DNA from 2 places in the Xenorhabdus bharatensis genome. Region 2 is predicted to be linked to the other one. Evidence: predicted binding sites of a transcription regulator. Region 2 holds the regulator's gene; the other holds the start of a gene.
The links. The regulator sigma-54, encoded in region 2, starts transcription at its own class of promoters, with help from an activator protein. The targets are predictions, from matches to a motif close to GTTGGCACANNTTTCGCTNT.
Positions count from the first base shown of each region.

Region 1: glnA (glutamate--ammonia ligase) is a predicted target of sigma-54. The motif match lies at 14,711-14,730, and genes of this name have one in related genera.

Region 1 covers NZ_JBBMXG010000012.1:74,649-90,782, reverse strand. The annotation lists gene AAC855_RS12930 (helix-turn-helix transcriptional regulator) at 12-701, shown strand; gene AAC855_RS12925 (cupin domain-containing protein) at 702-1,088, opposite strand; gene AAC855_RS12920 (acyltransferase family protein) at 1,293-2,405, opposite strand; gene AAC855_RS12915 (MFS transporter) at 2,782-4,275, opposite strand; gene AAC855_RS12910 (TetR/AcrR family transcriptional regulator) at 4,381-4,932, shown strand; gene AAC855_RS12905 (NCS2 family permease) at 5,096-6,430, shown strand; gene AAC855_RS12900 (glycosyltransferase family 39 protein) at 6,527-7,993, opposite strand; gene yihI (Der GTPase-activating protein YihI) at 8,141-8,656, shown strand; gene hemN (oxygen-independent coproporphyrinogen III oxidase) at 8,837-10,210, shown strand; gene glnG (nitrogen regulation protein NR(I)) at 10,505-11,935, opposite strand; gene glnL (nitrogen regulation protein NR(II)) at 11,944-12,993, opposite strand; gene glnA (glutamate--ammonia ligase) at 13,169-14,578, opposite strand; gene typA (ribosome-dependent GTPase TypA) at 15,145-16,134, shown strand, end outside.
Region 2 covers NZ_JBBMXG010000010.1:26,865-42,998, reverse strand. The annotation lists gene murA (UDP-N-acetylglucosamine 1-carboxyvinyltransferase) at 1-859, opposite strand, end outside; gene ibaG (BolA family iron metabolism protein IbaG) at 917-1,171, opposite strand; gene mlaB (lipid asymmetry maintenance protein MlaB) at 1,363-1,728, opposite strand; gene mlaC (phospholipid-binding protein MlaC) at 1,730-2,359, opposite strand; gene mlaD (outer membrane lipid asymmetry maintenance protein MlaD) at 2,393-2,905, opposite strand; gene mlaE (lipid asymmetry maintenance ABC transporter permease subunit MlaE) at 2,910-3,692, opposite strand; gene mlaF (phospholipid ABC transporter ATP-binding protein MlaF) at 3,708-4,526, opposite strand; gene AAC855_RS11010 (calcium/sodium antiporter) at 4,754-5,722, shown strand; gene kdsD (arabinose-5-phosphate isomerase KdsD) at 5,852-6,820, shown strand; gene kdsC (3-deoxy-manno-octulosonate-8-phosphatase KdsC) at 6,963-7,526, shown strand; gene lptC (LPS export ABC transporter periplasmic protein LptC) at 7,546-8,139, shown strand; gene lptA (lipopolysaccharide ABC transporter substrate-binding protein LptA) at 8,120-8,683, shown strand; gene lptB (LPS export ABC transporter ATP-binding protein) at 8,690-9,415, shown strand; gene rpoN (RNA polymerase factor sigma-54) at 9,634-11,073, shown strand; gene hpf (ribosome hibernation promoting factor) at 11,169-11,456, shown strand; gene ptsN (PTS IIA-like nitrogen regulatory protein PtsN) at 11,626-12,093, shown strand; gene rapZ (RNase adapter RapZ) at 12,200-13,051, shown strand; gene npr (PTS phosphocarrier protein NPr) at 13,070-13,342, shown strand; gene alr (alanine racemase) at 13,838-15,070, shown strand; gene rnk (nucleoside diphosphate kinase regulator) at 15,255-15,665, shown strand; gene pmbA (metalloprotease PmbA) at 15,716-16,134, opposite strand, start outside.

The DNA.
Region 1 (16,134 bases), on a different contig from region 2:
GAAGGTAGCATATGAACGGTTCAGTAGAAGACTTAATCAAACCACTGATAACATTTTGGGAAGTGAGTAATGAGCCATGGGGAGCGAAAGATCATACCTCAAAATTTATATATGCTAATAAAAAATATCATGAATTACTTTCTCTTCCTAAAGGATATAGTGTGGAGGGACATTTTGATGGTGAACTACCCGCGGCCACTGCGAATTTTCAGGAGGAATTTCAACAGCATGACAGGAAAGTTGAAATGTTATTAGATAGGGTTACTTCTATTGAAATTCATCCCTTCCAAAATCTTCCTTACCTCCAGCCGTGGTATTTCGATAAATATCCGCTTATTGATGAAAATGGAACATGCAGAGGAACCATTTTTCATGGAAGGCCAGTGGATACGCTAGCATTAGAGAAACTAAGCAAAATAAATATACAAACATCATTAGTTTTTACCCCACCGTCTACATTTTTTAGCAAAAGAGAGTGGGAAATTGTGTTTTATATTCTACAAGGTTTTTCCACTAGGGACATAGCTGAAAGATTGATTCTATCTCACAGAACGATTACTAACCACATTCAAAATGTGTACCGAAAAACAGGGATAAAGTGTAAAAAAGATTTAGTTGCATATTGTTATGAAAATAACATCGCTAACTATATCCCTGAAAGTTTTTTCAGGGAATCACAATCTATTACTTTTGCAAAATAATTATTCACATATATCAGAAAAGCATACTCTATCGTGGGACAGGTGGGATTCAGGGCATAAAAATATTAACTCCACCTTTTCATGAGCGACAAGTTGATGTGCTGTATTCGGATAAATACAAAAAATAGATCCTTGGGAGAACTGCTTTTTTTGGACATCATGAACATCATCGTTTACCACCTCACCTGTCCATATTTCCCCTTCACCAGAAAGTATGATGTACCATTCATCTCCGTTGCTGTGGTTATGGCACCCGACTTTTTTACCGGCATTGATAGACGTCGCATAAGCATTTAAGCCTTCTTTTTTTATCATATGCCTGACAGAAATACCCACTGCATCATCTTTGATGGCATCTTCTGTAGAAAAACTAGCAAAATCTATCACAATGACATCCTTATATTTTAAATGAGAGCTTTTTACTCTTTTTTGACTGAGTATTAAAATTTAACATTTATTCATATGTAAAAAAATAAATTTTTATTATTATCCGAATAATCTCTCATTTGTATTAAAGATTTTGCTATTTTTACCTATATTGGGTGATGGGATATTTCCTCAAATTTATGATAGTAACGTAAGGTAATTTTATTATTTATTAGATGAAGGTTTAATTCTATATGTCATAAATCTCGCTTCAATATTATTGTATGTAATGGTTGCGGTAACGATGACGATGAAATAGATGCTTAATGCCAGTAAATTATTGAGGAAAATATTTCCGGTAGTCAAAGTACGTCTTCCTGCGATGAGCTGAGTTAACTCTATACCCGTTTTTTTCTGGATAATAAACATGACTGTTGTAATAATTAATATTATTGCCACGTGAACCATATAAATCGAGTAGGATATCTTACCTAAATGCTGCATATATTTGTTAAGAAAAAAAGATGAAATGACACCCTTTTGATATGCCAGAATAAAAATAGTCAGGCAATAAATGATGGTACAAATTATTTGTTTTTCTTCGTGTTGAGAGTTAACAAAATAAATAAGAAATGCCACACAGAGAGTTTCTAAAATAGTTGCCGTAATAGCGTTTATTTTTATATCAGAGAAAATTCTGAAAATACTATAGGTAAATGCTCCAGCAAAAAAACTTGATACTCCTCGAGTGACAGCTTGTTGTAACATATGATTGCCACTAACAAGCAGCCATAAAGTGGTTACAGATAGTAATAGCCATATTATAGGCGCAATATTCATTTTTCTAAAAATGATAATTGTTAAATACAGTATAATATATGTATAAAATTCGACACTGAGACTCCACGTAGGGTAATTAAAGGATAGATTGAGATAATGTGTTGTGGGAGTCCATGATTGAATTAAAAAGAGATTGGGTAAAATCTCGGAAGGGGCGGTTCTTCCGGTAAATGGTGTTGCATCAAAATGAATGCCCGAATTTTTCTGAATCAATAACCGGCACAATTCCAGCAATATAAATATCAATAACATTAATATGTGAAGAGGGAATATTCTGAAGAACCGAGACGATATATACGAAGTGAATTTTACATCTCTATAGGCATAGGTATGTGTCAGCACAAACCCACTAAGTACAAAAAAAAGCTCTACAATAATATAACAGGTACGAAAAAAATGAAGTTCAGTAAATGCACCAACAATATGTAAGTGACCAGTCACAACAATTAAAGCACCGATTCCTCTGACCGCATCCAAAGATTCAAATCGCTTCATCATATCCATCTCATTCAATATGTAAGTTTTAACTGTGTATCACTACAAATAATGATTTTTTAAAAAATTAATATTATTAGTGACTTCATCGTATGTAAAAAGGAGATTATTATCGCTATAAACAAGAGGACCGAGGTTATTTTTATCTTAATCCGTTTTATCGTCGTGAGTGATATTCCTGAATAGGCATTGAAACCAATATCTGCATAATGCCCATAAATTTCTGGTATGGTCAAGTTTCATTTTGTGATAATAACTGTTATTTATATTGAAGTTAATTTAATGAATTTTTTGGGCGTGACGGTTCTATTTGATAATTCGGAATAATTTGAAAGTGGCGCTCTCAGGAATGATTGCTTACGCCACTTTTTAAGGTAAGTTAGCTGTGTTTTTTCGGGGTAAACAACGCAATTATGGTAGCGCTTAACAACAGCAAGGCACCTGCTATAGTTAAAACGGACAGAAATGCGCTATCAAAGGCCAGTTTTGCTGCCTGAAGTAGTGATAATGCCATATCACCCTTTAGCCCTTCTGCGACGATAATCGCTTCATCAATACTATTCTGTAATGCACTACTGACTGATTCTGATACAGCGATATCGGCTGGCAGGATAAATGCTGTTGTATAAATTGCCACCAACAGGCTACCGAGTACAGCAACTCCAATCAGGCCTCCTAGTTCATAGGCGATTTCTTCAATTGAGGCTGCTGTGCCTGCGCTGTGATCGGGGGCGCTGAACATGATGGATGTAGAAGCGGCTGTCATCGCAGCACCGATACCGAATCCAATCATGGAAAATGTCGTGATTTGTACCAACATTCCAGATCGGAAACCGATGAGATAGCCAAAAGTGCCTAATCCCGCCAGAAAAAGAGAAAGCCACATAATTCGGCCCGAACCCAATTTGGGTATAGCGAGACCCGCTAATGGCCCGGCAACGAAAGAAGCTAATGGGATAGGTAAAATAAATAACCCTGCCTGTAAAGGTGATAAGCCAGCAACAAGTTGCAGTCGCTGACTGATTATTAATTCAATTCCCATAAGGGCGGCGGTGCTAACAAAAGCGGTCGCGACACCGGTAGCAAAACCATAGGATCTTAATGCATTAAAGTCTATGATCGGTGCAGATGAACGACGTTGTCGAGAAACGAACATCATCGTGAATATAATGCCGATTGCGCTGGCGATAATGGCTGTTCCCATTGATGGGGCTTGTTTGCTGATTTCTTTGATAGCAAAAGTCATGCCAATCAGCCCGATCATAATTTGGATGGAGGCCAGTAGGTCGAATGTGCGTTGTGGGTTACTTTGGCTTTTAGTCATAGTGAATAGGGCGAATATTAACGCAATAACGACGATAGGGACGTTGATCAGGAAAACGGAACCCCACCAGAAATATTCCAGCAGTATTCCACCTATGACGGGGCCAAGTGCCGCGCCTCCCGCAGCAACAGCTGACCAGATACCGATGGCAAGAGCGCGTTCTCCGGGTTCTTCGAAAACCTGACGGATGATTGCGAGTGTGGCTGGCATCATCATTGCGGCACCGATGGCAAGTGTCACTCGTGCACTGATCAACATACTGGTATTCGGAGAAAATGCTGCCATCATTGAGGCAATGCCGAACACGGCTAATCCGGCAGTAAACAATTTCTTGGCACCAAAGCGATCACTTAGAGCACCTGTCCCGGGAAGCAGGCCAGCAATGGTTAATGAATAAGCATTCATGATCCATAACTTCTCAGTGGAAGATGCTCGTAAATCGTATGTTAAACGTGGTAAAGCGGTATAGAGGACTGTCATGTCGATGACAATCAGAAAAAGTGCACTGGAAATAACAGCCAGCACAAGCCAGCGAGTATTTGATTTCATATAAGAACTCATCAATGTGGTTTAGAGATCCTGTATCGCCAACCCTTGACGGTACAAATTACGTACATTATAAATACATACGTATTGAATTAAAAGAGAGTAATCATGGGACGACGTAAAACAATTGACCGGAACATTCTGTTGGATGCAGCAGAACAAATTGTCACCACACAGGGGGCAGCGGCTCTTACCATTGATGCGGTAGCAAAAGCCGTCGGGATCACTAAGGGCGGGGTTCAATACAGTTTTAACACGAAAGATGCACTTATTGAGGCAATGTTTGAACGCTGGGGACTGAGCTACGAAGAGCAATTCCACAAAATAGCCGGCGAAGCGCCCGATCCACTGACGGCAATACGTGCGCACATTGAAGCAAGTCAATGTTCCGACGAAGTGTCATCGGCGAAAGCGGCAGGATTGATGGCATCGTTATTGCAAACACCGGAACATTTGGAATCAACCCGTGGATGGTATCGTGAGCGCATTGCTAATTTGGATACAACCACAGCAGAAGGTCGTCGGGCTCGCTTAGCTTTTTTGGCGACAGAAGGTGTATTTATTTTACGCTTCTTCGGCTTGATGAATATTGGCAAGGATGAATGGGCGGATATTTTCAGCGATATTCTGGCGATGGCACCGTCTGAAAATAGTGAATAAAAACAGCGTCCATTAGTGCAGTTCGTTAATAATCACTTTGTGATATAACTTATTGATTGTACTCATAGCAATCGTTTTCTTTTTTGATCTTTTAGGATAACGATTTATTTTGATTTCCTGTAGGATGAATCGAAAACTTCATCTGTTTAGGAATAAAACATTAATGAGTACACTCAATTCAGGCTCTGCAAATAGTCAGGGCTTACTTCAGCGCGTGTTTAAACTGGAAGAGCATGGCACAACAGTTCGCACCGAGATGATTGCGGGGCTGACGACCTTTCTGACGATGGTCTATATCGTCTTTGTAAACCCACAAATTCTGTCTGTTGCCGGAATGGATATTAAAGCCGTATTTGTCACAACCTGCTTAATTGCTGCACTTGGCAGCATTATGATGGGAATAGTGGCTAATTTACCCGTTGCGGTTGCACCGGCTATGGGCCTGAATGCATTTTTTGCCTTCGTTGTTGTTGGTGCCATGGGGGTTTCGTGGCAGGTTGCGATGGGGGCAATCTTCTGGGGGGCTGTGGGGCTGCTGATCCTGACAATTTTCCGCATTCGTTACTGGATGATAGCGAATATCCCCGTGGGGCTGCGGGTCGGTATTACCAGCGGTATCGGGCTTTTTATTGCCATGATGGGGCTGAAAAATGCCGGCATTATTGTACCGAATCCAGATACGATCGTTTCTATTGGTAACTTTACTGCTCATAACGTCCTGTTGGGCGCGCTGGGCTTTTTTATCATTGCTATTTTAGCCGCACGTAATTTCCACGCCGCAGTATTGCTGTCCATCGTAATAACAACGGGGATCGGGTTTATGCTGGGGTATGTGGAATATCAGGGTATTTTTGATTTTCCACCCAGTGTTATGACTGTTGTCGGGCATGTAGATGTGAAAGGTGCGTTGGATATCGCATTAGTCGGGATTATTTTTTCTTTTATGTTGGTGAACCTGTTTGATTCATCCGGTACGTTGATTGGTGTGACCGATAAAGCAGGCCTTGCTGACAGTAACGGCAAATTCCCGCAGATGAAGCAGGCGCTGTATGTTGACAGCATCAGCTCAGTGGCAGGTTCTTACATCGGCACTTCTTCGGTAACGGCGTTTGTAGAAAGTTCTTCTGGTGTTTCTGTTGGTGGCCGTACTGGATTAACCGCTGTCGTCGTTGGTATTTTATTCCTGTTGGTGATGTTTATCTCTCCATTGGCGAGCATGGTTCCGGCTTATGCAACAGCGGGTGCGCTGGTTTATGTCGGCGTTTTGATGACATCCAGCCTGACACGGGTGAAATGGGATGATCTGACGGAATCCGTTCCGGCATTTATCACCGCTGTGATGATGCCATTCAGCTTCTCAATTACTGAAGGTATTGCATTGGGCTTTATGGCTTATTGTGTGATGAAACTGGGAACAGGCAAATGGCGCGAGATAGGCCCGTGCGTTATTGTCGTTACGTTGTTGTTTGTACTGAAAATGGTATTTGTCGATGCCTGATAATAATAATGTCGGCTAAACTGAGTAATATAAAAAAAGCCTGATGCATCAGGCTTTTTTTATGGAAATTATACGGAATATTTTTCTAAAAGAGGATTAATGGCGACTTTCTGGTGCAATAAAACCGATGCAAATTACTTTTGATTCCGCATCTGGCTGCGCCTGAAAAGTGAAATCTTCCTTATGACTGAGCGTTAATTCAGGCCATGTAGCCAACGTGGACTGGAAATGCTCCTGTGAACAGTTTTTTCCGTTTGTTCCTACCAGCAATGCACCATATTTGACAATATCACTCTCTTTAATATGGCGATTATAAATATTGGGCGGCGCACCGTTGCCGGTTTCCCACGGTTGTATGGTTTGGGGGCGATAGTGGCTGTAGAACGTCAGCCATTGATGCAGGTATTCACCTCCAACATAATGCAATGGTGTTGCATACAATTTATTCCAGCGTTGATCCAGCTGGCTGGAAAAGGTTTTTATCCCGGCAAATTTTTCTCCCGCACCACGGATATTTGCCAGCATAACACTGGCATAGCCGATGAGAACCAAGACGGCAAAAACGGCTAATCCCCGCAATGTTCCCGTTAAGGGTTTACGGGGGAGCACGGTTATCGAGCCGGCCAGCAGCGCTGGAGCGACTGCCATGAAAGGCTGGAGCCATTCGGTCATGCGCCCACCCTCATTGAAGGAGAACCAGCCATAAATAATCAGCAGAGGCAGAAGAATGACAATATTGGCCAGTTGATTCGGTTGCTGTTTTGGCCAGCCAATTTTCCCGCCTAAGAGATAAATAATGGCACTGACGATAATGAGAGGATAGAAGACGGAAAACAGAGAGCGTGTGGTGTGCAGATTAAACCCGTGTTTGATTTGCGAGTCTACCCATTTGAATGCAGAAAAATCGTTATTTGCCAGCCACCAGATATTGGGCAATATCAACATCAGCCATAGCGCAAGCGCCAGATAAAACAGCGGCTCCCGATAATGGCGTCGTACTTTGGGAACAAACAGGGAAAGTAAAAAGACTGAGCCAACAATTGAAAGTGAAGAGTACTTACTCATTGTTGCCAGCCCTGTTGCTAGCGCGAACGCCAGCCACCATTTGGGATGGTCATCGATGGCTTTCAGGAAGAACAATAGTGACCACGACCACAACATTACCAACAGATAATTGTCATTATACGGAATGATATCGAAATTGATGATGCCAGACAGATTGAGAGACAGCATAGCCAGCCATGCCAGTTCAATTCTGCCTGTTAAGCGGAAAGCCAGTTGCCAGACACCCATCATCCCTATAGCAATGGCAGCAAAGTGGATGAAATACCAATAAAAACTGAGAGAAATATGGCTGATATGAATAGCGGGTAACATCACCGCACCCACCAGCCACGGGTTTTTCGGTGAACCCCATTCACCGTTTACGCCCCAGTTCAGGGCTTCTACGGCATCATAGGGAACAGTCGGATCAAGGTAATAACTTACTAATATCCATAAGACAGCATAACCAATACACCAAAGATACAATGAAGTTCTATAAGAAATATCAAAGAAACGCATAGTTGCTAAGGCTTATATTATTTGAGTTAAGGTAACTCAAAATAGTAGCTGAACTTGAAAGAATAAGTGAATGACATTGGATGTTATATGTGGATTCTGTTAGATTCCGCCGAAAATATCTTGATAACACGAGTTGAGTCACACGCTATGAATCAGTTAAAGAAAAAATCCCCGGCAAGAGCCTCTACGGGTAAGCACAAAAGAAAAAGCCGTGAAGAATTAAATGCAGAAGGGCGTGAGCGTAAGCGCCAGAAAAAACATCGCGGTAATCCATCCGGTAATCGCCATCAGGAAAGTAACCAGAAAAAACAGTCTGGTACTAAGCAAGAGAGGGATCCGCGTATCGGCAGTAAAGTCGCGGTTCCGTTGATTGTGGGTGAAAAAACAGTTGCTAAGCCAGTTGTAAAACAGCCTAAAGAGCTTGAAAAACCTCGTTTGTCAGCGCGGGAAGAGCTGGAAATGCTGGAAAATGATGAGCGTCTGGATGATTTGCTGGCACGTCTTGAACAGGGCGAAAATCTTTCCGAAGAAGATAATGTTTATGTCGATAAGATGCTCGACCGCATTGATGTTCTGATGGAAGAGCTGGGTATTGATCTGGAAGAGGACGACAGCGAAGAAGAAAAACAAGACGACATTATGCAGTTGCTGAAAGGTAAATAATGCCTGAAGGTGAGCGGTTCTGAATGGCTAGCCGCTCATGCATAAATTATCGTGACTATCAAAGGCGGTATACCCAATGATGAACAGTATATACCCACATGTTTAATATGGTATTTGCTGTGCTTATTGGGTAGACTATAGCGGCCCATTTGATAGGCCAGAATAGCGGAAGAGATAAGCATGTCAGAGCAAGCCATTGTCTGGGATCTGCCTTTGATCCAAAAATATAATTATTCAGGGCCTCGTTATACGTCATACCCAACCGCGCTGGAGTTTAACCAGCAGTATGATAATGCGGCGTTCATACAGGCCGCAGCGCGTTACCCTGAGCGTCCTCTTTCCCTTTATATTCATATTCCGTTTTGCCACAAGCTTTGTTATTTCTGCGGCTGCAATAAGCTGGTCACACGGCAGAAACATAAAGCAGATGATTATCTGGCTGTTCTGGAACAAGAGATCACAACAAGGGCAAAATTATTTACTCATCGGCAAGTCAGTCAGATGCACTGGGGCGGAGGAACACCAACGTATCTCGATAAGACGCAAATTAGCCGATTAATGTCGATGTTGCGTAGTCACTTCTGTTTTCTGCCCGATGCTGAAATTTCCATTGAAATTGATCCGCGTGAAATTGAGTTGGATGTCATTGATCACTTGCGCCATGAGGGTTTTAACCGCCTGAGTATGGGGGTGCAGGATTTCAATAAGGAAGTGCAGAGTCTGGTCAATCGTGAACAGGACGAGGATTTTATCTTCGAGCTGGTCAATCGCGCTCGCGAGACGGGTTTTACCTCGACCAGTATTGATTTGATTTATGGTCTGCCAAAACAGACACCGGAAAGTTTTGCTTTCACATTGCAGCGCGTATTGGCGTTATCGCCGGATCGTCTGAGTGTGTTCAATTATGCTCACATGCCGAACCTGTTTGCGGCACAACGCAAAATTAAAGAGAGTGATTTACCGAGTGCGGCACAGAAACTGGATATTTTGCAGCAAACTATTGCGACTTTGACAGGCAACGGCTATCAGTTTATTGGTATGGATCATTTCGCTCGCCCTGATGATGAATTAGCGGTTGCCCAAAGAGAAGGCGTATTACATCGCAATTTTCAGGGGTACACCACACAAGGTGAGTGTGATTTATTGGGCATAGGTGTTTCGGCTATCAGCATGTTGGGCGACTGCTATGTACAGAACCAAAAAGATCTCAAAACCTACTATGCTGAGGTAAACGCGCAGGGGCATGCGTTATGGCGGGGCTTAGCGCTGACGCAGGATGATTGCATCCGTCGTGATGTGATCAAGGCGTTGATTTGTAACTTCCGGTTAAATTTTGCTGATATTGAACACGCTTATGGCGTGAGTTTCACGGATTATTTCGCCGAAGATTTGCAATTATTGGCTCCGTTGGTGAAAGATGGGCTGGTTGAAGTGAGTGAAAAGCAGATTCGGGTATCAGCAAAAGGGCGTTTGCTAATCCGCAATATTTGCATGTGTTTTGATCATTATCTGCGTAATCAAATGCGCCAGCGGCAGTTTTCACGGGTGATATGAATTTGTTGAGTATTCAGGAAATAGCGATAAAGAGGAGGTTGGGCAGGAGTGATTATTCTTTTGAGCCAGTAACTATCACTGATGTGGCACAGAATGAGGTGGGTTTTCTGCCATTGATGGTAACAATAGCGCATTCTCTTAGCTATTATGAATTACCGATAGTAAAGCACCGGATCTTATGCTAGTGGCTCAAGCCAAATACGAAGGAATAATATTAGTAACAAATGATGAAGCGATATTAACCCAGTTTACTGACTTTTCTGAATATCTACTCAGCAATAGATAGCTGATATATCACTCCAACCCCAATTCCTTCAATTTCCGCGTGATTGTATTTCTGCCCCAGCCAAGTAAACGGGCTGCTTCCTGCTTATGTCCGTTAGTATGCGTTAATGCGCAGTGAAGTAAGGTTCGCTCCAATAATGGTAAAGCGTCAGAAAGAAGATCCGTCTTGCCAGCTTGTAAGGCATTCTCTGCCCATGTCGCTAATTGTTGTGACCATTCCTCTGATGATGAAAAACCGGAAGCAGAGACATTATCTGTTTGCTCAACGGGTTGGCCTTCAATTAAATCAGTCGGTAGATCCTGTACCAGAATTTCTTTACTGACAGCCATCACTGTCAGCCAGCGGCAGACATTTTCCAACTGACGGACATTCCCGGACCATGATAGGTTCATCAGGGTTTTTTCCGTATCGGGATGCAGTTCTTTAGCCTCAATTCCCAGCTCTTTGGCGGTTTGTTGTAGGAAATGTTGTGCGATGCGAGGAATATCTTCCACGCGATCCCGCAATGGGGGTAGCTGCAAGCGAATCACATTCAGGCGATGATAAAGGTCTTCCCTGAATTTACCTTCTTCGACCCGTTGTTCAAGGTTCTGATGAGTCGCAGCAATAATGCGGACATCAACTTTTACCGGTGCATAGCCACCAACCCGATAAAACTGCCCTTCTGCCAGAACCCGTAACAGGCGCGTCTGGATATCCAGTGGCATATCGCCGATTTCGTCCAGAAACAATGAGCCGCCATTGGCCTGTTCGAAGCGACCTTGACGAACCTGATTAGCGCCGGTGAAAGCCCCTTTTTCATGGCCGAATAACTCTGATTCAATTAAATCTTTTGGGATTGCCGCCATATTCAGAGCAATAAAAGGCGCGGAGGCTCTTGGGCTATGGCGATGCAAGGCATGAGCCACCAGTTCTTTTCCTGTGCCTGATTCACCATTGATTAACACGCTGATGGATGAGCGGGAAAGACGCCCGATAATCCGGTATACCTCCTGCATGGCAGGAGCTTCTCCGATTATTTCAGAAACCGAAGAGGCTATTTTCGGGCTGCGGGAAGTTTGTTGTTGTTCACGATAATGGCTTAATGCCCGTTCAACCAGTGCGACCGTTTCATCAATATCAAACGGCTTTGGCAGATAATCGAATGCTCCGTACTGATAGGCACTGACGGCTGCATCCAGATCAGAGTGGGCAGTCATAATGATGACCGGAAGCTGTGGGTGATTCTGCCTGATTTGATTGAGTAAACTTAACCCATCCAGCCCCGGCATGCGGATATCTGACAGCAAAACTTCAGGGCTGCTCTGTGATAACGCCGCTAAGACAGAATCTGCATTTTCAAAACTGACACAATCCATACCCGCGCCACTCAACGCCCGCTCAAGCACCCAGCGGATAGAACTGTCGTCATCAACGATCCAGATTTTTCCTCGTTGCATGATATCCCCTATTTCTTGATAGGCAGGTAAATGGAAAATTCCGTATGTCCTGGCCAGCTAGTAAATTCGATTTTTCCAGTGTGCTGATCAATGAGATTGCGGGCAATCGATAACCCAAGCCCGGTTCCGCCTTCATGCCCACTCACCATTGGATAAAATAACATATCCTGAATATTCGGAGGAATGCCCGGCCCATTATCTTCAATGTCAATCCGGGCTGCCAAACGGTAACGTTCACCGTGTAAGGTAATCTGGAAGGCTGTCCGGGTACGTAAAGTAATAGTACCTTTTTGATCACCCAATGCCCGTAGCGCATTGCGGGTGATGTTTAATAAAACCTGCTCAATCTGATCAGGGTAGTGAGACAGCTCTGGCAAGCTGGGGTCGTAATCTTTGACCAGAGTAATATTACCGGGCATTTCCAGTGATACCAGCTGAGAAACCCGTTCGACAACATGGTGGATACTCTGGCTAATCTGCGCCCCCGGATGCTGAGGCCCTAATAACCGATCGACAAGGGTACGAAGCCTGTCAGCCTGTTCAATAATGACTTGTGTATATTCCCGCAGAGAGGGCTCCGGCAATGCTTTTGCCAGCAATTGAGCCGCTCCCCGTAAGCCTCCCAGCGGATTTTTAATTTCATGTGCCAGCCCCCGAACCAATTCCCGTGCAGCTATCTGCTGTGCCTGTTGAATCTGCTCTTGGCTTAAACGTCGCTGACTATCCATAGACGCGAGTTCCAACAGAATAAACTGTTCGGAAATTGGCTGGGCACTGAGCGACATAACATGCGAGTGATTATTGATCACCAATATCACTTCATTATCTGTGAAACCATGCCCGCGTATCAGGCTGGATCGCATAAATTCCGTATCCAGCGAGATATAGCTGAATAAAACCGGAAGCGGAGTGCCGAATAATTTACGTGTACTTTGCGCCAGAAGTTGCATGGCGGAATGATTGGCATAGTGGATAATCAAATCGTTATCCAGCACTAATACATTATTTATTAATGAATCAAGAATTTGCTCTGCTTTGGGAAAATCAGCCATTGCCATTCAACCTTTGCACTTTTTTGGTGCATTGTATCTTATTTAATCATAAATGGAGTACCCCTCTTTGATATCCGTGATATCGGAGGGAAAGGTCAGAAGGAAAAGGACCCATCCGAAAATGGGCCAAAAGTTTCACGGCAACAAAACTAATAAAGAACGGTAGTAACGCTTTTAGGCATTACACGCTGTAATACAGTTCAAACTCCAGAGGGTGCGGAGTCATGCGGACGCGTTCAATTTCACTATTCAGCACACCGATATAAGCATCAATTGCATCATCAGTGAAAACACCACCGCGAGTCAGGAATTCGCGGTCTGCATCCAGAGCCGCCAGTGCTTCTTCCAAAGAAGAGGCCACGGTTGGGATCTCTTGTGCTTCTTCGGCTGGCAGGTCATACAGGTTTTTATCCATTGAATCACCCGGATGTATTTTGTTGATGATCCCATCAAGACCTGCCATCAGCAGAGCTGAGAATGCCAGATAAGGGTTTGCAGCCGGGTCAGGGAAGCGGACTTCAATCCGACGGGCTTTACTGCTGGCAACAACCGGAATACGGATAGAAGCTGAGCGGTTACGGGCGGAATAGGCCAGCATCACTGGCGCTTCAAAACCGGGCACCAGACGTTTGTATGAGTTGGTTGTCGGATTGGTAAAGGCATTCAGGGCACGGGCATGTTTGATAATGCCGCCGATATAATAAAGTGCCATTTCGGACAAACCACCATATTTGTCTCCTGCGAACAGGTTAACACCGCCTTTGGACAGTGACATATGACAATGCATGCCTGAGCCGTTATCCCCTACCAGTGGTTTCGGCATAAATGTGGCGGTCTTACCAAAAGCATGGGCGACATTATGTACGACATATTTGTAAATCTGGGTTTCATCCGCTTTTTTGGTCATGGTGTTGAAGCGGGTTGCAACTTCGTTCTGGCCTGCGGTTGCAACTTCATGGTGATGCGCTTCCACAACCAGCCCCATTTCTTCCATCGTCAGACACATTGCTGAACGCAGATCCTGAGAAGAATCTACAGGGGGAACCGGGAAATAGCCGCCTTTGATACCGGGACGGTGGCCTTTGTTACCACCTTCGTAGCTGGTTCCGCTGTTCCAGGCCGCTTCGGTATCATCAATGTGGTAATAAGAACCTGAAATAGAACTGCCGAAACGAACATCATCAAACAGGAAGAATTCAGGCTCTGGCCCGAACAGAACAGTGTCAGCAATATCGCTGGAACGCAGGAAATCTTCTGCACGTTTTGCAATGGAGCGGGGATCACGACCATAACCCTGCATGGTACCGGGTTCCAGAATATCGCAACGAATAATCAGTGTGGCATCATCAAAGAAAGGGTCAAGCATCGCTGTAGAAGGGTCAGGCATTAACACCATGTCAGACTCATTGATACCTTTCCAGCCCTTGATAGATGAACCGTCAAACATTTTACCATCTTCGAAGAAGTCTTCATCAATCTGGTGGGCAGGAATAGTGATGTGCTGTTCTTTACCTTTAGTGTCAGTAAAACGTAAGTCAATAAACTTCACCTGATGTTCTTCAATCATGGATAAAACATGTTCAACGGACATACTAAGTTCTCCTGGTTTACGTCAGCCGTCTGCGTTGTCAGAAACGCCGCCTTTATCTTAAGCAGCAGATGCAGTCTTTGTATACAGACAATTCGTGGCAATTTTCAATAATAAATTCTATTGTGAAATACCAATGCGAAAAGCGTGCCAGTTTTTTAAAAAACTTTAGCCCTGATGTATCCATACATAACTAGGGAAAAATTATAAGGAATTGAGAGAAATACCGAGGAATTCCTGAGGAACTTTGCACTAAATTGGTGCGATTGGATAGCGTGATGCACTGTTATGGTGAATTGCCGGAACCGTTATAAAATACAGGTAAATTACTATAATTGTGATTGTTATCACGATTGTTATCATGATGGTTATTAATGCTATTTCAGGTTATGTCGTGTTTATATGCAAAAAAACAGATAAACTTCAAAAGTGATGCGTCTCACATTTATTTCACTCTGTGGTTATAACGTGTAAAATAGCACCATATTTGTGTTGAATGAGGGTAGCATCGCACCCTGCATGCTGTACCCATTTAATATTTCTTCAAATAGCTAAAACGGTAAAAATACTTGTCAATTAATAATTTAAGAAACATTGCCATTATCGCTCACGTTGACCATGGCAAAACAACGCTGGTTGATAAACTCTTACAGCAATCCGGTACATTTGGTGAACGTGCTGCAACAGCTGAGCGTGTGATGGATTCCAATGATCTGGAAAAAGAACGTGGTATCACCATCCTTGCAAAAAATACTGCCATTAAATGGAATGACTACCGTATCAATATCGTGGATACCCCGGGCCACGCCGACTTCGGTGGCGAAGTAGAGCGTGTAATGTCAATGGTCGACAGTGTTTTACTGCTGGTGGACGCGATGGATGGCCCGATGCCACAGACTCGCTTCGTAACCCAGAAAGCCTTCGCTCATGGTTTGAAGCCAATCGTTGTTATCAACAAAGTTGACCGTCCGGGCGCACGTCCTGACTGGGTTGTCGATCAGGTATTTGACCTGTTCGTAAACCTGGGTGCAACTGATGAGCAGCTGGATTTCCCTATCGTTTATGCTTCTGCATTGATGGGTATCGCAGGCAACGAGCACACTGAAATGGCAGAAGATATGACTCCGCTGTATCAGGCAATCGTTGATCATGTTGAGCCACCTAAAGTTGATCTTGATGGCCCGTTCCAGATGCAGATTTCCCAGCTGGACTACAACAACTACGTGGGTGTTATCGGTATCGGCCGTATTAAGCGCGGAACGGTAAAACCAAACCAGAACATCACGCTGATCGATAGCGAAGGTAAAACTCGTAACGGTAAAGTGGGTAAAGTCTTCAGTCATTTGGGTCTGGATCGTATCGAGTCAGATAAGGTTGAAGCGGGCGACATCATCGCGATTACCGGTCTGGGCGATCTGAACATCTCTGATACGCTGTGTGAAGTGAATGCGGTTGAAGCTCTGCCAGCGCTGGCAGTTGATGAGCCTACCGTTAGCATGTACTTCTGTGTTAACACTTCACCTTTCTGTGGTCGTGAAGGTAAATACGTCACATCCCGT
Region 2 (16,134 bases):
CATGCATATCGAGGCTAATCCAGTCATCGCCTACCTGAATATCTGCACCCGCTTCACGTAATTTAGCCAACACGGCATCCAGCGTATCAGGCTTAGCCTGACGGCAGACAATCTTCCCGCGAGAAACAGCCGCTGCGATAAGAAAAGTACCGGTTTCAATGCGGTCAGGCAAGACACGATAAACACCACCGCCCAAACGTTCAACGCCTTCAATCACGATGCGATCTGTTCCTGCCCCCGTAATTTTTGCACCTAACGTATTCAGGAAGTTGGCTGTATCTTCGATTTCAGGCTCACGGGCGGCATTCTCAATAATAGTCTTGCCTTCCGCCAGTGTTGCGGCAGCCATAATAGTGACCGTTGCACCGACACTGACTTTGTCCATGACGATGCTGGCCCCTTTTAATCGACCATCCACGGATGCCTTAACATAGCCCTCATCCAGCACTATTTCTGCACCAAGTTGTTCCAAACCGGTGATATGGAGATCAACAGGACGGGCACCAATGGCACAGCCGCCGGGTAAAGAAACCTGCCCCTGACCAAAACGGGCGACTAATGGCCCCAGTGCCCAGATAGAAGCACGCATGGTTTTGACCAGTTCATAAGGAGCACAGTATTCATTAACCGCACTGGCATCAACAAATACAGAACCGTTCTTACGTTCCACTTTCGTTCCAAGACGATTCAATAGCTTGATTGTGGTATCAATGTCTTTTAATTCAGGAACATTTTGTAATTCAACTGGCTCTTCCGCCAGCAACGCTGCGAACAGGATTGGTAATGCGGCATTTTTTGCCCCGGAAATAGTGACCTCGCCTGACAAGCAGGTCGGCCCTTTCACTTGAAATTTATCCATCTATCATAATTCTCTTATCTAATTCAAAGTGTGCTGTTCGCGGCGAAGCAAACAACCTCAGAAACCCTGGAGCTTGCGGTCACGTTGCCATTGCGCTGGTGTGTAGGTCTTGATTGACAGGGCGTGGATACGATTATCAGCAATGTATTCCATCAGAGGCGCATAAACTGTTTGTTGTTGTTTTACCCGGCTCAGCTCACCAAAGATTTCACCTACAGCAATTACCTGAAAATGGCTGCCGTCGCCGCTAACAATAACTTCATCAAGTACCAATTTTTCCATCAGTACCTGTTTAATCTCATTAGTATCCATATCTTGCTCACATTCGTCGTTAAAAATAATAGTAGATGCCTATCGTAATGGAATCCAGACGACTCTTAAACCAAGAAAAACGCCCTTATAAGGCAATGACTCATAAGGGCGATAATTATATCCACCTTTCAGGTAACAGAGTTATCAACAATACCCTGAAATCTGTTAGGTCTAGAATGAAGGCATTACATTTATTCTGGCGAATTTCCTTTCTCAGGCGAATTATCAGCAAAGAGACTTTGCAGACCATAGAGCGCAATCAGTGTATTCAATCGCTCCCCTATGCCAGAAAATGTCACCACCTTACCACTCTGCTGCCAATCGCCTTTTATGCGGACAAATAAGGCCATTCCCGTCGAGTCCACATGTTCAAGCCCCGAAACATCAATGTTTTCAATGTGAGCCAATAGGCTGTCCTTTTGCTGCCAAAGAGGCAACAGGCTATCGCGATCCAGCGTACCTTTCAGAAACAGGGTGTTTCCTGCCTGCTTCCAGCTAAGCGGTGTTTTGCCAGAGGTTTTATCCATTTCCCGGTTTTTCATTTCACCGTTTTCCATGTCACTTTTTCTTTTCTAAAGTGATTGGCGCCTGTGCACTGATTTTCAGCTGCGCTGTCAAACCATCAATACCTTTCTGACGCAGGATTTCCGACCACTCATTCTGTTTGGTTGTAATCATGCTCACCCCTTCAGCTATCATGTCGTAAGCCTGCCAATATCCGGTTTTGCTGTTTTTACGCCACTGAAAATCCAGACGGACAGGGGGCTGACCATTCGGGTCGGTGATGGTGACACGAATAGCGACGATATTCTTATCTCCCAATGGCTGCTCCGGGGCAATCTGATAATTCTGCCCGTGATACATTGCCAGAGCCTGACCATAGGCCTGTGCCAGATAATCCTCAAATGCTTTAAAATAAGCATCACGCTGTTCTGGCGTCGCCTGCTTGTAATAAGGCCCCAGAACCAGTGCCCCCGCATATTTTACCTGAACATAAGGCAATAGCTCCTGACGCACAATCTGAGGCAATATTTGCGGATTAGCACGAATCTGTGACTGTTCGCTCTTCAGGCGTGAGAAAGTTTTTTCTGCCGCGACTTTCATCAAATCGTACGGGTTAGTCTGATCAACCGCATTCGCTAGTGGTGCAACCACCAATAAGGCAGCCATAAGTAATCGCTTAAACATAATTGCTATTTCTCCTAAGCAGTGGATTGCTGATTAATGTATCTGTGTGGGAGCCTCAGGTGATTTTTGATGATCACCGCTTCCGCTTTTGTACAGGAACTGACCAATTAAATCTTCAAGAACCATTGCAGGTTTGGTGTCCTCAACGCGATCTCCATCTTTCAGCATGGTGATCCCCAAATCAGCATCATAAAACCCTACATTCAACGCAACATATTGTTCACCCAACAGACCTGAAGTCCGGATAGACAGCGAACTGGAACTGGGAATGTTGTCGTATTGCGAGAAAATATCCAGTTCAACCTGCGGTGTATAAGTTTTCTTATCGAGCCAGATTTTCCCTACCCGACCAATGACCACTCCTCCTACTTTGACCGGAGAACGCTCTTTTAACCCACCTATATTGTCAAATGCTGCAGTGACATGATAAGTGGTCTGACTGCCAAAAGATCGGACATTAGCGACCTTCAGGCATAAAAAAATGATTGCGGCCAGTGCAATTAAGATAAAACTTCCAACCCAAATTTCATTTTTCTTGCTTTGCATCGAATTAGTTCCCAAACATCAGTGCCGTCAGCACAAAATCCAAACCCAATACTGCCAACGATGCATGAACCACTGTACGCGTCGTTGCCCTGCTGATCCCTTCTGATGTCGGGATAGCATCATACCCATTAAACAGCGCGATCCATGTCACCGTGATGGCAAAAGATAAGCTCTTAATAAAACAGTTAAGTATGTCTTTCTGCAATTCCACCGCTGATTGCATGGAAGACCAGAAAAATCCCCCATCAATCCCTTTCCAGTCGACTCCGACCATCGCACCGCCCAGAATACCTACAGCCACAAAGATCAATGACAGCAAAGGCATACTGATAAAACCCGCCCAAAAACGCGGGGCAACCACCCTACGCAACGGGTCTACTGCCATCATCTCCAGACTGGAAATTTGCTCTGTCGCTTTCATCAGGCCGATCTCTGCCGTCAGGGCAGAACCCGCACGACCGGCAAATAACAGTGCAGTCACGACCGGCCCCAGTTCCCGCAGCAGCGATAACGCCACCATCATGCCAAGGCTGCCTTCAGCACTGAAAGTTCTCAGCACCAAATAGCCCTGCAACGCCAGAACCATACCGATAAACAAACCAGAAACGACAATAATCAGTAATGACTGAACGCCTACACTGTAAAGCTGCTGGCGCAATAACAGCCACTGCTTTGCAGGCTCGGGCTTACCAATAATCGCACTGAATAACATAAAACCGGCCCGACCGAATGAAGCCACAACTTCAATCGCACGCCTGCCAAATGTTGCCAGCGCCCGTGTTAACATCAACATTCAAGTATCCTAATAACGATTTCTGTTAGTTAATAACTCGGTTTTATAATCTCCCGCAGGAAAACGAAAAGGCACCGGCCCGTCAGCAATACCATCAAGGAACTGACGTACCCGTTGATCCTGGTTCATTTTCAACTGTTCAGGCGTCCCTTCTGCAATCACTTTCTGCTCAGCCACAATATAAGCATAATCAGCAATACTCAGTACTTCAGGGACATCGTGGGAAACCACAACACAGGTAACACCGAGCGCATGGTTAAGTTCATCGATCAACTTAACCAATACCCCCATAGTGATAGGATCCTGACCGACAAATGGCTCATCAAACATGATTAAATCAGGATCAAGTGCAATCGCCCGCGCCAGTGCCGCCCGCCTTGCCATACCTCCCGACAGCTCAGATGGCATCAGTTGTGCCGCACCACGCAATCCTACCGCTTCCAGCTTCATCATCACTGTAGTATAAATTAACTCTTCGGGGAGTTGGGTATGCTCACGCAAGGGAAAAGCAACATTGTCAAACACATTCAAATCCGTAAATAATGCGCCCGATTGAAATAACATGCTCATCTTCTTACGAACTTCATAAAGGCGCTGGCGGGACAATGCCGGAATATTATCGCCATCAAACCAAATCTCACCACGCTCAGGGCGGATTTGCCCGCCCATCAGACGCAGCAGAGTCGTCTTTCCAATACCGGAAGGCCCCATAATGGCAGTGACTTTCCCTTTTGGAACAGTCAGGTTGATATCGGAGAAGATCGGGCGTTGACCACGGGTAAAAGACATGCCGCAGATCTCAATAAGATTTGCTGTTAATTGACTCATTATTGATAGCCCTTAATCGTTAATAAACGGATTTCTTGCTGTTTCTAAATAATTAGTAATGCATACTACAAAAAAATTTTCCAATTTGCGTTAGCAAAGTGATAGCAAATTTTACTTTTTACCTTTCGGCCTTCAGAATATATAAATCTGGCTAAATAAATATTTTTGTTCAGAAATCAACCAACACTGGCATTGTGCTCACATGAATTTTCTCTAAGGAACACAACATGTTTCTGACTATTTTACTGCTCATTACCGGGTTGATTTTACTGGTGTATGGTTCTGATAGATTAGTATATGGTGCTGCGGTATTTGCCCGCACATTAAAAGTCCCTCCTTTTATTATTGGGCTGGTGATTATGGGCATCGGTACTTCTCTGCCTGAGCTGATGGTCTCCGTAACCGCGAGTCTGAACGGGTTACCCAACATGGCGGTGGGTAATGCACTCGGCTCCAATATCACCAACCTGCTACTGATTACCGGTGCAGTGGCACTGATTCGCCCTATCACCGTGCAATCGGAGATTCTGCGGCGGGAATTACCACTGATGTTGTTGATCATGGCCTTTGTGGGTTACCTGCTGTCTGATAACTACCTGAGCCGTTTGGATGGGATTTTTTTATTACTGACTGCCCTGTTTTTTATATCAATAATGATAAAAATGACAGTCAGTACCCAATCTGATGATGTTGACAGCTATACGAAGGAGAGAGATGCAGAATTACCCAACGAAGGTAATAACGGTATCGCGCTGCTTTGGGTTGTATTGGGTCTGCTTATCCTACCGATATCTACCCGAATGGTTATTGATAATGCCACTGTCATTGCACGGATTTACGGTATCAGTGACTTGGTGATTGGGTTAACTATTTTGGCGGTGGGAACAAGTCTGCCAGAACTCGCTACCTCTATTGCCGCAGCCATTAAAGGCGAAAATGATATGGCAATGGGAAATATTATTGGTTCTAATGTTTTCAACATGACCCTTGTGTTAGGTGTTTCCGGTCTATTTTCACCCAGCGTTATTTCGTCCTATGCCTTTTCCCGGGATTTTTGGATCATGATGGCGGCGAGTGTACTATTCACGATATTCTGTGTGAGAAGAAAACATCGGTTTAACCGGCTGAGTGGTGCACTATTACTCAGTTGTTTTATCGCATATTTTGTTGCACTTTTTGTGATGCAGGGTGATTAATATCCAGTGACTAATGTATGGTGGCTGATGTTTGATAACCACGATTTGATAATCAATGTTTGGTGATAAATTTTGGTGATCAATGTATTGAGTAATTACCGGTTGTAATGGGAATAAGTGGGAGTAGAAATGCCTAAGATCGATTTTCAGCAAGCAGGTAAAAGAGTATTACATATCGAACTCGAAGGATTGGCGGAATTAGAGCAATACATTAATGACGATTTCAGCAAAGCCTGCGAACTTATGTTTGGATGTGAAGGTAAAGTCATTGTGATGGGGATGGGTAAATCCGGCCATATCGGGCGGAAAATCGCAGCCACATTTGCCAGTACCGGAACGCCTTCATTCTTTGTCCACCCCGGCGAAGCCAGTCATGGAGATCTTGGTATGGTGACGCCAAAAGATATCGTACTGGCTATCTCCAATTCCGGCGAATCGAATGAAATCCTCGCACTTATTCCGGTACTTAAGCGGCAGAAAGTTGCTCTCATTTGTATGACAAATAACGGTAACAGTAACATGGGCAAAGCCGCGGATGTCCACCTGTGCATTAAAACACCACAGGAAGCCTGTCCTCTTGGGTTAGCTCCCACCACCAGCACAACAGCAACGCTTGTTATGGGTGATGCACTGGCCCTTGCCCTGCTGGAGGCTCGTGGCTTTACCACCGAAGATTTCGCGCTCTCTCATCCCGGCGGGGCACTTGGGCGTAAATTGTTGCTGCTGACCAGCGAATTAATGACTACAGGCGATGATATTCCGCGTGTTCCCCGCACAGCGACCCTTCGTGAAGGCCTGATAGAAATCACCCGGAAAAAACTGGGTATGACGGTTATCTGTGATGATGATATGCAGATTAACGGTATTTTCACTGACGGGGATCTGCGCCGAGTGTTTGATATGGGGATTGATTTAAATAATGCCAAAATTTCTGACGTTATGACCACAGGCGGGGTCCGTATCAAACCGAATACTCTGGCGGTTGATGCCCTGAATCTGATGCAATCACGCCATATCACTTCCCTGCTGGTCACTGAAGGTGACACACTACTCGGAGTGTTACATATGCACGACCTATTACAGGCAGGCGTTGTATAAAAAACCGGCTGAAAATCTGATAGGATGGTGAGGCTAATAGGGTTGTACCAGTAAGCAATACTGATAAGCAATATCAGCAAAGATGTAATAAACAGGCCTGCAACAAAGGCCTGTTGCAAATTATTAATAGAGAAATTCCTGAATGAATCAAAATACCTATCTGGATACCTGTTATGGCCCAGTTAATGTAAACATTATCGAAAAAGCCCGTAAAATTCGTTTGTTAATCTGTGATGTTGATGGTGTGATGTCAGATGGCCTGATATATATGGGTAATCAGGGTGAAGAACTGAAAGCCTTTAATGTGCGTGATGGTTACGGCATCCGTTGTTTAATCACTTCTGGCATTGAAGTGGCCATTATTACCGGCCGTCAGGCCAAATTGCTGGAAGATCGTGCAAAAACGCTTGGTATTACACATCTTTACCAAGGTCAGAACGATAAGGTTTTGGCGTATCAGGAACTGTTGGATAAACTAGCGCTACAGCCTGAACAGGTTGCCTATATCGGCGATGATCTTATCGATTGGCCTGTAATGGCAAAAGTCGGCTTATCTGTCGCCGTAGCAGATGCCCACCCGCTACTGCTGCCCAAAGCAGATTATGTCACTCGGATTGCCGGTGGTCGCGGTGCAGTCAGAGAACTTTGTGATTTGGTGCTTTTTGCTCAGAACAAGCTGGAAGATGCCAAAGGTTTATCCATATAACACATGAACTGAAAAAAGAATGAGCAGAACTCAATCCTGGCTGACCGCAATACTGACTCTCATTGTGCTTGCATTGATTGGCTGGAATTTATCCAATTCAAATGAAGATACCTCCTCACCCGTTTTGGATGAGGGCTACCCGACGTATCAAACAAAGGAAGCCACTACGTTTGTTTATGATCCAGAGGGTAAGCTGGTTTACAAGCTAGAGGCAGATGATGTTAAGAATTATACGGAAACAAAGCTGACTTGGTTTACCAAGCCGGTATTAACAACGTTTGATGCTAACAGTAAATCCACACCGCCACCGGCAACATGGACAGTACGTGCCAATAAAGCAAAACTTACCCATGATAATATGCTCTACTTATATGGGGATGTTCAGGTAGATAGCCTGAATGATGCATCACAACTGAAACGTATTACAACAGAAAACGCGACCGTCAATCTTGTGACGCAGGATGTGGCATCCGACGATAAAATTACATTAGAAGGTGTCGGTCTGAGATCTGTTGGGATGAAAATGCGCGGCAACCTACGAGATAAAACTGCTGAACTGATTGAAAAGGTGAGCACTCAATATGAGATTCCACATGAAGAACCTAATCCGTAATACCTTTATTGCCAGTACACTGGTTGCAGTCAGTTTGCCTGCACTGGCACTGAAAGATGATACCCAAAAGCCCATTACCATTGATTCGGCCAGACAATCACTGGATTTAACGGGGAACATTGCCACATTTACGGATAATGTTATTGTAAAGCAGGGTTCGATTGATATCCATGCAGATAAGGTTGTTGTCACCCGCCCTGACGGGGATTCGAAAAAAACGGTTATTGAAGCTTATGGTAACCCGGCAACATTTTATCAGTTGCAGGATGATGGTAAACCTATCAAAGGCCATGCTTCGAAGATGCGCTATGAGATGAATAATGAGCTGATCACACTGACAGGTAATGCTTACCTTGAACAGCTCGACAGCAATATCAAAGGCGATAAAATCACCTATTTAGTGCCAACACAGCAAATGGAAGCCTTTAGTGATAAAGGTAAGCATGTTACCACCGTCCTGTTACCTTCCCAGTTACAGGAAAAAGGCCCGGGTGTTAACAATACCGGTACTAACAGCACTGAAGTTCATAAAAAGAGTAAATAACGACGTATGGCAATATTAAACGCAGACAATCTGGCAAAGTCTTATAAAGGGCGTAAGGTTGTTGAGGATGTCAGCCTGAAAGTCAAATCAGGTGAAATTGTCGGCCTGCTAGGGCCAAATGGCGCAGGTAAAACCACAACTTTCTATATGGTCGTTGGTATCGTGCCCCGCGATACGGGGACTATCACGATTGATCATGAAGATATCAGCCTGCTGCCTCTGCATGAACGTGCCCGCCGGGGCATCGGCTATTTACCTCAGGAAGCCTCCATCTTCCGTCGGCTGAGCGTATACGATAACTTAATGGCTGTCCTTGAAATCCGCAAAGATATCAATCAGGAACAGCGTAAAGCGCGCGCTGAAGAGCTGATGGAAGAGTTTCATATCTCCCATTTGCGTAACAGTCTTGGTCAGTCATTGTCAGGTGGTGAGCGCCGCCGTGTGGAAATTGCCCGGGCACTGGCAGCAAACCCTAAATTTATTCTGTTGGATGAACCTTTTGCGGGGGTTGACCCAATCTCCGTCCTTGATATTAAAAAGATCATTCAACATCTGCGGGATTATGGTCTTGGCGTCCTGATTACTGACCATAACGTCCGTGAAACGCTGGATGTTTGTGAGCGCGCTTATATTGTCAGTCAGGGGCATCTGATTGCTCACGGTACACCAGAAGATATCCTTAACAATGAACAGGTTAAGCGTGTATATCTGGGTGAAGGCTTCCGTCTTTAAAGCTCATTGTCAGGCAGAGTTCAGAGAAACTACACAATGAATTTCAAGATGCGTCGCGGCGGCAAGGGAGTGAGTTCCCGGGAGCATAGATAACTATGTGACCGGGGTGAGCGAGCGCAGCCAACAAAGAGGCGACTTGAAAAACGAAGTGTATATCAGTTCGAGGGGAATCCATTCAGGAGTCTTAAAGGATCAGTTCAGGAGGAAGTGAAAACGTTATGAAGCAAAGTTTGCAACTCAAACTCAGTCAACAATTGACGATGACGCCACAACTTCAGCAGGCAATCCGTTTGTTGCAACTTTCTACGCTCGAACTTCAGCAGGAGATTCAACTGGCTTTAGAGACGAATCCCCTGCTTGAACAGGAAGACACACTTCAGGAAATTGATGCTCAGGATTATCCAGATACCGAAACAACGGTTATGGATACCCTCGAAGCGCTTGAACAAAAGAATATGCCGGAAGAATTACCCCTTGATACCAGCTGGGATGAAATTTACAGCGCCGGTACATCTTCAGGAACGCGAAGTGACTACAGTGCGGATGATTTCCCCGTCTATCAGGGGGAAACCACTCAGACACTACAAGACTATCTGACGTGGCAGGCTGCGTTGACTCCCTTTACTGAAACAGACTCAGCCATAGCCACATCAATCATTGATGCTATTGACGAGACAGGCTACTTAACCGCTTCTGTCGAAGATATCCTTATCAGCATCGGCAATGATGAACTGACACCGGAAGAAATCGAAGCCGTACTCAAACGGGTACAACATTTTGATCCCATCGGAGTCGCAGCACGTGACTTACGTGAATGTTTACTCATCCAGCTTTCGCTGCTGCCAGAAGAAACGCCCTATCTGAACGAAGCGAAACTGGTGACCAACACGTATCTTGAGCTGCTGGGCAACCGGGATTTCCGAAATTTATTGCGCCAGAGCAAATTAAAAGAGAGTGCTCTGAAAGAAGCTATTGCTATCATACAGTCACTGGAGCCTCGGCCCGGGTTAATGGTCAATACCGGTGAATCCGAATACGTGATCCCCGATGTACTCGTTCAGAAAGAAAATGAACGCTGGCAGGTCAGGCTGAATACAGATAGCATTCCCCGCTTGTGCATTAATCAGCACTATGCTGCGCTGGGGCAGCAATCTCAGAATGAAAGTGACAGCCTGTTTATCCGCAATAACTTACAGGAAGCGAAGTGGCTGATAAAAAGCCTTGAGAGCCGTAATGAGACGTTATTAAAGGTCAGTAACTGTATTGTGGAATGGCAGCAGGATTTCTTTGAGCATGGCGCAGAGTACATGAAACCACTGGTACTGGCAGATATTGCCTATCAGGTTGATATGCATGAATCTACCATTTCCCGTGTGACAACCCAGAAATATTTGCATAGTCCACGGGGAATTTTTGAATTGAAGTATTTTTTCTCCAGTCACGTAAATACTGACAGCGGAGGCGAAGCTTCTTCTACAGCAATACGGGCACTGGTGAAAAAATTGGTCACGGCAGAAAACCCGACCAAACCACTGAGTGACAGTAAGCTGACCAGCCTACTTGCCGAACAGGGTATTCAGGTAGCTCGTCGGACTGTCGCAAAATATAGAGAGTCGTTATCCATCCCGCCTTCAAACCAACGTAAAAAATTGGTTTGAATAACATAGACCCTATGAATTTCCGGTTGTATCGAGGCGGTTAACCACCAACAAAGAAACAACCTGAAAAACAACGGAGAGAGAAGGAAAACACTATGCAACTCAATATCACAGGTCACAATATTGAAATCACTGATGCACTACGCAACATTGTGAATACGAAATGCGGCAAACTGGATCAATATTTCGATAAGATTAACCTTATTCAGGTCATCCTCCGGGTGGAAAAAGTGCAGAAAATCGCTGAAGCCACGGTGCATGTCAATGGAGGTGAGTTGCATGCGAGTTCAGAGCATGAAGACATGTATGCGGCAATTGATGCACTTGTTGATAAACTGACTCGTCAATTGACCAAACACAAAAGTAAATTGAGACAACATTAATAGCTTTCAGACAACAGGGCTGTCATAAGATTCTCACTGTTCCATTTGTAACCAACTAACGGCCTTCAGGCTGCTCTATGCACCTGAAGGCTTAATGGTAATAACAGTGCCTCAGTACCTGATGTCTGAACTCAGGCATCCGGTATTAAAGCCCTAAGCGAATAAAGAAATGAACAACGAAACAGATTTACCACTAAGCTCAGTGCTTTCATCCGAATGTACGCGTAATAACGTATCCTGTTCGAGTAAGAAGCGCGCCTTAGAGATTATCAGCGAGCTGGCATCAAAGCAGCTGAATTTGCCAGAGAGTGCCGTATTTGAAGCGATCCTTTCCCGTGAGAAGGTGGGAACAACCGGTATTGGCAACGGGATTGCCATTCCTCATGGCAAACTGGAGTCCGAAAGTTCAGATAATGCTGTTGGTGTATTCTTACACTTGGAACAACCGATTACATTTGATGCTATTGATAATCAGCCTGTTGACTTGCTGTTTGCTTTATTGGTTCCATCTAATCAGTGTCAGGTACATTTACATTCGCTATCCTTGATCGCAAAGCGTCTTTCAGATAAAAATTTCTGTCGTCGCCTGCGCTTGGCACAAAGTGATGAAGAATTATACAAAATTATTACTGAATAAATAACAATTACAATTACGGTTACAATTGATTGTTGAAAAGCAATATACCCAGAGGGTATAAACGATGGCGGTTCTCAGGAACCGCAAAATAAAGGGGAGTCATTTCATGGTGCTGATGATAGTCAGCGGTCGTTCTGGTTCTGGTAAGTCCGTAGCCCTGCGTGCACTGGAAGATATGGGGTTCTACTGTGTGGATAACCTGCCGGTAGTACTACTTCCAGAGCTGGCTAATACACTGGCTGAACGTGATATTTCAGCGGCAGTCAGTATTGATGTACGCAATATGCCGGAATCCCCAGAAATTTTCGAAGAAGCACTGACAAAATTACCGGACAGCTTTTCACCACAGCTTCTGTTTCTTGACGCAGATCGTAATACACTGATCCGTCGCTACAGTGATACCCGTCGCCTGCATCCACTCTCAAGCAAAAACCTGTCACTGGAAAGTGCCATCGATAAAGAGAGCGATTTACTGGAACCTCTGCGTTCCCGGGCAGATTTGATCATTGATACTTCTGAAATGTCAGTTCATGAACTGGCTGAAATGCTCAGAACACGTTTATTGGGCAAGCGTGAACGTGAACTGACAATGGTATTTGAATCTTTTGGCTTCAAACACGGTATTCCGATTGATGCAGATTATGTTTTCGATGTGCGTTTCCTGCCAAACCCACACTGGGATCCAAAACTTCGACCTATGACTGGATTGGATCGCCCGGTTGCTGCGTTTTTGGATCGTCATACCGAAGTACATAACTTTATTTACCAGACCCGCAGTTACCTTGAGCTATGGTTGCCTATGCTGGAAACCAATAATCGCAGTTACCTGACCGTTGCCATTGGCTGTACCGGTGGTAAACATCGTTCAGTTTATGTAGCAGAACAGTTAGCTGATTACTTCCGGTCTCGTGGTAAGAACGTTCAGTCACGTCACCGCACACTGGAAAAACGTAAGTAACCTGATATCGAGCCGGTCATGACAGTTAAACAGAGTGTTGAGATTAAAAACCGGCTCGGTATGCATGCCCGGCCAGCCATGAAGCTATATGACCTCGTGCAGCAGTTTCAGTCTCAAGTCATTCTGCGCAACAGCAACAATGTTCAGGCTGAAGCTCACAGCGTCATAGCCATGCTGATGCTGGATTCCGAACAGGGCAGTTACATTGAAGTTGAAGCAACCGGAATTGATGAACAACAAGCTTTATCAGCAATTATAGCGTTATTCAATTCCGGTTTTGACGAAGAATAAACTTACACGATTTTGCCTGTTTGTAGCACAGATCCACTATTACACTTTTCTCTATTTTCTCCTCCCTTTCTCATTCAGTGAATAACACCTGACTCTCTTTATTTTTCTCTTAATACTGCTTGCTAAATAGTTTTTCAAAATGATAGGAGTATCCCTTACAACGCGGGGTAAGGGATACCGCATGCGGATACTCTCACTATTATGAAAAGGTATATAGTCTGTAATAACAGCAACAAAAGCCATATTTAAAACCAACAAAAGATAAAATAACCTTCATATATTCTAATTATAAATTTATGAGCAAAGATGTATTGAGAAGTTTTTTTAATTATATAAGTTAAACATCTCGACTATTTATAAATAGTCATCAGGTAACAATAAATGTTACCTATCAATAATTTAACCCCATGAAATCAGTTTGGAAAAAACTTATCATTAACGAGCTTTTATACACAAAGAATTATACGTACAGTTCATAAACTGGAGATTTACTTCATGCGTTTTAATAAGACCACATTAGCTATCTTTCTTGGATTGACTTTATGTCAGGGCGCAGCTCAGGCAGCACCAGTGCTTTCTTTAGATAATACGCAGGCAGAACGTATTGCTGCTCACAACAATGCCTGGGTGGAAATCAACACCACCACTTTCGAAAATAATATCCAAACACTGAAAGAAACCCTGAACAAAGACACCAAAATATGTGCAATTCTGAAAGGTGATGCTTATGGTTATGGTCTTGGTCTGCTGATGCCATCAATCATTAAAACCGGAGTACCTTGTGTTGGGATCACCAGTAACGAAGAAGCCCGTATCGTGCGTGATAGCGGCTTTACCGGCCAACTGGTACGTGTCCGTGCAGCAATGGCGGATGAAGTTGAAAGTACACTGAGCTATGACATGGAAGAGATGGTTGGCGATCTGGAAAGCGCCAAAGCGATTGATGCCATAGCTAAAAAACACGGTAAAGAGATCAAGGTTCATTTAGCACTGAACACCGGTTTGATGAGCCGTAATGGGCTGGAAATGAAAACCGAACAGGGCAAACAGGAAGCACTGCAAATTGCTAAGCTGCCTAACCTGAAATTGGTTGGCATCATGAGCCACCATGCTCTCACTGACCTGAATGTGATCCGCGAAAGTATCAAAAACTTCAACGAACAAACGGCTTGGTTGATTAAAGCAGCAAACCTGAAAAGAGATGAAATCACTCTGCACGCATCCAGCTCTTTTGCCTCTCTGAGCCTACCTGAAGCCCAGTTTGATATGGCTCGCGTTGGCAGCGCACTGTACGGCATCTTGCAAGCCAGCCATCCTGAATTCAAACCTCTGATTCAGGTAAAAACCCGCGTTGCCTCTGTTAAACCCTACCCTAAAGGCAATGGTGTCAGTTACGACAACACTCACATCCTGAAACGTGATTCTATCCTTGCTAACCTGCCGGTCGGTTTCTCTGATGGTTTCAGCACTGCTATGTCAAACAAGGCCTATGTGCTGATTAACGGTCATCGTGCTCCGGTTGTCGGTCGCGTTTCCATGAACACCGTGATGATTGATGTGACCGATCTGCCTGAAGTTAAAAGTGGCGATGAAGTCGTGATTTTGGGTAAACAAGGTAACGAAGAAATTACTCAGGCTGACATTCAGGAATGGAGCGGAATGCACATTGTTGAACTGACTTCCATCTTTGGCGAAACCAACCCGAAGATCACCGTTACAGGCCTATAATTTATAATCTGTCATAATATCTGGCTGAACCTTGTTTCATTAGCAGCACCAAACAGTTCGTGATCATGATCTCTTTATTTTCATGACAGAACAGCCTAATATCACTTTAATCACATTGAAAATAACACCCCCCTCCTTGCGTTGCGGGGTGTTATTTTGTATTGAGCCTAATTTGGAGCGTGGTATGAAAAAACCAAAAATCATTATTAATGAATTAGATGCAGAACGTTTAGATTCTCTGTTGGAACAAGCCGCATTTGCCAATACCAGCATCGCAGATGCACTGAACGATGAACTGGACAGAGCGGAAATCTTACCGCCGGCAGAAATCCCTGCAGATATTGTGACTATGAACAGTGAAATTAAATTCATTGATTTTAGCAATAATGAGGAACGCATCCGTACTCTCGTTTATCCGGCATCGCTGAAAGACAGCACAAAACAGCTATCCGTCATGGCACCTTTAGGCGCTGCGCTTTTAGGATTGCAGGTCGGTGACGAAATCACATGGGAATTGCCGAATGGTGAAAAAACCCGGATAAAAGTACTAGAAATACTTTATCAACCCGAAGCAGCGGGTGAATATCACCGTTAACTCACAGCCAGCCCAGTAGACCAGACTGGCTGTTGTTGATTGAGTATCCCTTATTGACCGGCGATACTCATTTCCGGCAACAAGACTGAACCACACTGAATGTTACTGCGTGTTTCGATATCATTACCGATTGTTACCATGTTTGCCCACATATCTTTCAGGTTGCCTGCAATGGTTATCTCACTGACGGGATATTGAATTTCGCCATTTTCGACCCAAAAACCGGCAGCACCACGAGAATAATCTCCTGTTATTGCACTGACACCCTGTCCCATCAGTTCCGTCACCACCAGACCCGTGCCCATTTCCCGCAACAGCCCATCAAAACCCAGCCCCTGACCTTCGATATGCCAGTTATGAATTCCACCTGCATGACCCGTACTGGTCAAACCCAGTTTGCGGGCAGAGTATGAGGTCATCAGCCATGACTGTAATACACCGTCTTTAATAATTTCACGTGGCAGTGTGC